One region of the Sporolactobacillus caesalpiniae genome, then DNA from elsewhere that is predicted to be linked to it. Evidence: riboswitches for the same ligand, from Rfam matches in the RefSeq annotation. Region 1 holds a riboswitch; the other holds the start of a gene.
What was found. A riboswitch is a leader RNA that binds a small molecule or an ion and turns the genes downstream of it on or off. The one in region 1 is predicted to bind cyclic di-GMP.

Region 1 (3,369 bases):
GCTGACCCATTCAATTGAGTTGCCTATTGAAGTTAAGAATGCGCTTATTATGCCTGGTCAAGCACAATTTCACCCACTGATGTATCTGCACGAACTGCTTGCAGATCTTGTAAACATGAATGTACCGATTTTTGAAGAAACACTTGCAGTAGATATCAAAGACAAAGAGTCTGAACCGTTAGTGATGACAAAACAGGGATTTGGCGTCCGTTGTCAGAATGTGCTGATCTGCTCCCACTTTCCTTTTTACGACAATCGCTTCTACTTTTCCAGAATGTTTCCCGAGCGTTCCTATTTAATTGCTTGTGAAACAGAGGGCAAAGTTCCGGATGGTATGTACCTCAGCGCCGGCACGCCGAAACGCTCCATTCGCGGACTGCGGCTCAATCACAAGAACTTCCTTTTAATTGGTGGTGAAAATCACAAAACCGGACGCGGTGAACCGATGGACGTTCACTATCAGAAGCTCGTTGACTTTGCGCGTGAGCAATTTGGTGAAGAGAAAATTAAGGCGCATTGGTCAGCACAGGATTTTACGACATTGGATCAGGTTCCATACATAGGAAGGCTTGCAAATAACAATTCACGTGTTTTGGTTGCCGCCGGATTTCATAAGTGGGGAATGACCACAGGTACCGTAGCCGCTCAACTGATGACTGATCTCGTCCTTGAACGCGCAAATCCCTATGTGGACTTGTTCAGTCCCGCCCGCTTTGAGGCAGCTCCTATGCTTGCCAGCTTTCTCGTTGAAAATATGAAAACGGCGGGCAATCTGATTAAAGGAAAACTAAGCAAAACCGAGCCATTAGAAGAGCAACTGCAAAACGACCATGGCGCAATCGCGTCGATTCACGGACGAAAAGTTGGTGCTTATCGCAATAAGGACGGACACTTGACTGTGGTTGATGCCACTTGCCCGCACATGGGGTGCGAAGTAAACTGGAATCAAGGCGAACGGACGTGGGATTGTCCCTGTCACGGCTCGCGCTTCACAGCCAATGGAGAGGTGCTCGACGGTCCGGCAAAGGAATCTTTATCATTAATTTTTTCAGAGTCTGATCATCAAAATAAGCAACAGCAAACGTCAAATAAACGGGAGTGTTAACTATGGGCATTATCGAAATTATGGCAGAAGAAAAAATTCAGGAAGGTTTGAAATCCGGCGCATTCGATCATCTTCCGGGCAAGGGCAAGCCGCTTGTTCTTGAAGATCTGTCATCAGTACCTAAGGAACTGCGCGCAGGCTACAAAATGATGAAAAATGCAGGCACGCTGCCTGAAGAGCTGCAGATAAAAAAAGACATCGTTACGTTGAATGATTTACTTAATTGCTGCGAAGATGAAAAAGAGCGCGCGCGACTGACGAAACAACTGCGATTTAAGCAATTGAAATTTAATCAGTTAATGGAAAAACGCTCCATTGCACACACATCAACCTTTCAAAGTTATCGTTCACGGATTTTCAATCGCCTCCATCTTTTCTGATTCGTTATTTGTTTTTCCAAATGTTGAGAAGCGGTCCCTGATTTCCATATACCGGATCTTGCTTCGGTTTGCCAACATGGCTAATATTATCTTTTAAAGCCTTCGTTTCCTTTGTTTGAATATCGTAGTCTTGTCCATTCGGATACCCGCCGGCAATAGAGAAATCGCTGCTTGATGATAAGCGCTTATGCCCAGTTCCCGCCGGAAGCACGACAACGTCGCCTGCGGACACTTTGAAATTGTTGCCTTTCTGTCCGCCAAGTCTAAGTGTCGCGTGTCCGGAGATGACCCCGAGTACTTCATGAGATGTGCTGTGAAAGTGATGGTAAGGAAAGACACCGTCTACCCAATTATTGCCCCAATTGTTCTTCTCAAATGTTTTCAAAATCTGCCCGGTCCGTCCTTTGAACGCGCCAGGATAAATCAGAACCTGGAAATAGGGATTGTTCGGAATTATTCCGTCATCCTTAAAGGTAACTGTTTGTACTTTGGCAAACTTATTTTTGCTCGTTGATTGCTGCTCGGACATTTGAGAGACTTCTGCTGTCTGAGTATCTGCTGACGAATGACCGTTTTCCGAAGCAGATTGTCCCCCGCATGCAGCAAGCACCAATAGTGGCGCCACCCCTGCTGCTCGAAACCATCTCCGCATGTAACGAACCTCCTCAAATTGAATTTACTACTCAGTATAGCACTCGGAATATTCTGATCATAGTAATCTGCTTCGCTGCTGACGCGCGATACGTGAAGTAGATTTCATTGAAATAAATCAAACCTACTAAATAAAATCGATCTTCTGCCGATAAATAATTTGAGGCAACAGGTCGATTATTGTTAAAGCCTGCCGGCTGATGTATAGTTAAATTAACCTAATATTTTAAAGATAAATCTTTTTTCTAAAGGGCAAAACTACTGAAAAGTAGTGACGCAAAGTCACAGATCTAAAGCGAGCAATCGCTAGGATGGCTGGACCGCCGTATTTGATAGTCAAACGTAAATGAGGGGAGATTTTTTATTATGCGTATTTTTAAGAATTTGTTAGTAGGCTTATTGATTGTTGTACTGTCCCTGTCCACAGCCTCAATATCAGCCGCTGATCAATCGAAATCGGCCGCCGGTTCAAATAAACAATCCCAACCGATCGTTCAACAGAATGAGAAGATTACGAGCGGTGTTGAAGCGAAATCGGTGAAGAAGCACGCAAAGAAAAAAGCGAAAAAGCCTGTAGTTAAGAAGCGTATAAAAAAGAGTGTTAAGAAAAAAGCGGTAAAAAAAGCAAAAAAATCGGTTAAGAAGAAAAAAGCAGTTAAAAAAGTTAAAAAAGCAGTCAAAAAGGCTAAAGTAGTCAAAAAGAAAGCTGTACATAAGGCTGTTAAAAAAACTCCTGTTAAAAAAGCACCTGCAAAAGCTCCTGTTCAGGCACAGACACCTGCACCTCAACCCGCAGCTTCCGGTCAGTATAATGGATCCGTAGAACAGCAGATTGTGAATCTAGTAAATAATGTACGCGCGCAGAACGGATTGCAGGCACTTCAAGTCAAACCGGAACTTCAGAATTTTGCACGGCAATGGAGTCAGCAGCAATTTAGCAATGGCGCAATGAGCCACGGAATGATGAATTTTTCGCGGAACACGGTAGCCGGACAAAACGTAGCCTATGCTAAAGGCGATGTAAACTATTTCGGATGGGATCAGATTTGGAGCGCACAGGCAACGATGGACGGCTGGATGAATTCCCCGGGCCATCGAGCGAATATCCTGAAGCCTGAGTATAAATATATTGGTGTCGGCGTCGTTTATGGTCAAAAGAACGGCAGCTCAGAGGGATGGGCATTCTTCACGCAAGACTTCTCAGACTAATTCTATGAAACTAGATAAGAGGTG
Region 2 (3,369 bases), on a different contig from region 1:
ATCTACAACCAATTCGAATAGGAGCGCAAGCAAAGCGGATAAGGAAGTGAACGCAGAATGATTCATCGATTGAAAGTAAATGAATGGGTAAAGACAAGAAATTGGGTGGATATGCAGCTCTTCTTAAAAGCCCTGTTGTGGTTGCTGTTCTTCATCTACTTGTTTGTCTTGCTGAAAATTGATCTGTTTGAACAAGGTCGGAGTTGGGCAGCTTCTCGCTCTGTTAATTGGGTACCGATGAATCGGATCAATACTCTTTTTTATTTATCGGATCATCATGATCCAGGCTATCAAACCGCTTTGCTGCGCACGTTCCAATCATTTGCAATCTTTATACCTATGGGTTTTCTTGTGCCAGCATTAAGGAAAAAAGCAATGGAATTCGAACAATTTATCGGCGTGCCCTTGGCTATTGCTCTTTCAATCGAATTTGCCCAATATGTATTGATGACCGGACGCAGTGATGTGGATGACCTAATTCTGAATGTCTTGGGGAGCATGCTCGGTTTTGCGCTTTGGCATCTTTTCTGCGAATGGATTCCGATGCATCGCATAAATCGCTATACTCGCATTTTCCTAATAACTCTATTAATCAGCATTTGCCTGTTGTTATTTAATTATGATGGAATGACATTCGACGGTTCAGCAGATATCAACAGAGACACGATTGGCGTCACTCTGGGTATTCCCGAGTATACTGGGGCATTTCTCAGAGGAAACAAGCATGATTTGATTATGAAAACCGATCCTGATCAGGGGAACATACAGGTGACCATTTCGATTAATGAATCAACGAAACTGTATTTGGAAAAGGCAACAGATTATGGTGATTCATCAAAAACCGCAGCTCTAAAAAAAATAACGGTAAACCGAATGCGGCAAGTTGATGAAAATGCAAAGATTCGTGTTTGGGGAAAACAGCTTCCTACCACATTTCTCGCAGAATTTGTGATTGTTCGTTAAGTTTACAAGGCATTGATGAAATATAGTATGAAAAAAGAACCGATACTAAATACCCTTCAATATTTTCGCTCAAAATTATATGATAAAATAGTAGTGAAAAATGCTAATAATTACCAATTGAATAAATGAAAAAAGCAAACTAACCGAAAGTTTAGGACGCAAAGCCACGGGTCTAATGCGAAAGCGATGACAGCCGGGTTACCATTGGACATAGAAGCTGTGATCAACATGTCACGGCTTTTTTTGTTAATAAATAGTGGAGGTTTTACGATGGGGAAATACAGTGTTGTGACAACGGGGAATGACATCAGTGTCGTGTGTGAAGGTGTTTTTACGATGGAGGACGCATCAGGGTATGTGGAAGAATTCAAAAAAGCTGCTGCTCAAGTCAATCCGGCAACCAGTCATTTGGTGCTTGACGGTTCCGAACTGAGAGTCTCTTCACAGGAAATGGTTGGTATGCTCACGAACATCATTGCTATGTACAAGGATATGGGCTTCCAGGACATAACTATGGATTTAGGTAAAAGTGCGGTCGTTAAAATGCAAATTAGGCGTTTAGCTAAAGAAGCCGGGCTTACTCAATTCAAATTGCTTTGAAAAAAATCAAATGAAGTAAGGCTGAGCTATGCATTTATCAGACTATGCTGAATAGAGAGGCCAAATCTATCAATGTATTAACTTTGCTTATGGAGGAGTGCGTGTGATCAATGTGAACGTGTTAGGGATTGACGTGTATCACGGTAAAAAGATTGTTTCCAATGATACATACATCAACCACTTTAAGGAAAAAGGAAAGGACTACACACATTTTTTCGAAGATGTTATAGGAATGGACAAGCGGTATTTGATTGATTCGCAAACTGAGAACAGTCTGACTATGGCGATAGCCGCCGCCAAAAAAGTGCTCAATAAAGCGGGGATTAGAGGCACTGATCTTGATATGATTGTGCTCTCCAGCTTTTTCCCGGAATTTACAGTACCACCAAGCTCCATTAAACTGCACCAGGCTATCGGTGCAAAACCCGAATGTGTCTGCCTTGATCTTAATGGAAATTGCGCCGGAATGATATTATCTCTTGATAATGTCACAAAGTATATGTCGGTTACAAAGAACGTAAATCGAGCGTTGATCGTTGGATCCGATTACATTAATTCGGTAGTTAATCCGGATAATGAGCTTTGCTATGGACATTTTGGTGATGCTGCATGTGCCATTATACTAGAGAAAACAAAAGAAGATCGTGGACTTCTTGGTGCGAAATGTCGAATTAATTCGCTTGAACATAATAACATTTTGTTTCCCGGTTGTGGCGTATCTAAATTGCATGATACAGCTCGTAATGAATGGCTGCTTGATTGGAAACCCTTTGAAAATGTTTCACTTGATTCAGCGGCACAGAACATGCGCGATCTGCTTCAGGAAAACCACCTTACGCCGGGCGATGTGAGCATGTTCTGTTTTTCACAGTATGCCTATGCCAATGTTGTTGATCTTCGAGAATTACTAGGTATTGATGAATCACGCTCGCTGTTTATTGGCAGCGAATATGGTTACACCGGAGCGAGCAGTCCATTTATTGCTTTTTACGAAGCACTCAGACAAGGAAGTGTGAAGCGTGGCGACTATGTGATGTTCTGGACGATTGGTGCCGGTTCACAAAATATTGCTGTTCTTTTACGCTACTGAATTAAGAAAAGCTTGGATATAATAAACGGTTTAAAGTGAAAAATGTATTAAAATCTGACCCAATGCTACAATTGGGCCGGATTTTTTTTGCATAATTTTGACGTGTCTTTATCCAGAGTAACATTGGGTATTTAATAAGGAAAATAAAAATGTTATTATTTAAATGACAATGATATTCATTTTCATCTAAAGCTTATAGTTGAAAGAAGGTTATTATAAAATGGCAGATGTTCTAATTGTCTTTGCCAGTGAGACAGGCAACACTGAAGAAATGGCGCAGAAAATAGCTGAAGGTGTTAAGCGGACGGGAGTTAATCCGGTTGTTAAGGATGTCCTACAACTATCTGTGTCGGAATTTGATGGTTACAATGGCATTATGTTTGGCAGCTTCACTGATGGAATGGGCGACCTGCCTTACTCCGTCGAAGACTTCCTTGATACACTCAACGATAATGATCTCCAAGGGAAAGCTGCCGCATGCTTTGGTTCGGGTGACAGCAGCTACGGGCTTTTTGCGGCTGCCGTTGATACTATTCAAGAAACGCTTGCACGTTGTGGAGCAGAAATTATTGAGGATAATTTCAAAGTTGAACTCTCAATGACGAAAGAGGAATGCGAACAGGCAATACAATTAGGCGAATCTTTTGCGAAAAAGCTTCTCGCAAAATGAGAAGATTAAAATGAACATAAACAGTAAGCGAAAAGCAGATCAGATC

Region 2: linked by a shared signal. The riboswitch ahead of ABWW58_RS02910 (hypothetical protein) and the one ahead of ABWW58_RS08620 (CAP domain-containing protein) in region 1 are both predicted to bind cyclic di-GMP.

What each region holds. Positions count from the first base shown of each region.
Region 1 is NZ_JBEVCB010000004.1:52,065-55,433, reverse strand. It holds gene ABWW58_RS08635 (FAD-dependent oxidoreductase) at 1-1,105, shown strand, start outside; gene ABWW58_RS08630 (DnaJ family domain-containing protein) at 1,108-1,485, shown strand; gene ABWW58_RS08625 (cupin domain-containing protein) at 1,490-2,137, opposite strand; cyclic di-GMP riboswitch class I at 2,378-2,464, shown strand; gene ABWW58_RS08620 (CAP domain-containing protein) at 2,503-3,345, shown strand.
Region 2 is NZ_JBEVCB010000001.1:583,598-586,966, forward strand. It holds gene ABWW58_RS02900 (D-alanyl-D-alanine carboxypeptidase family protein) at 1-21, shown strand, start outside; gene ABWW58_RS02905 (VanZ family protein) at 58-963, shown strand; cyclic di-GMP riboswitch class I at 1,087-1,169, shown strand; gene ABWW58_RS02910 (hypothetical protein) at 1,234-1,563, shown strand; gene ABWW58_RS02915 (3-oxoacyl-[acyl-carrier-protein] synthase III C-terminal domain-containing protein) at 1,667-2,653, shown strand; gene ABWW58_RS02920 (flavodoxin) at 2,874-3,323, shown strand.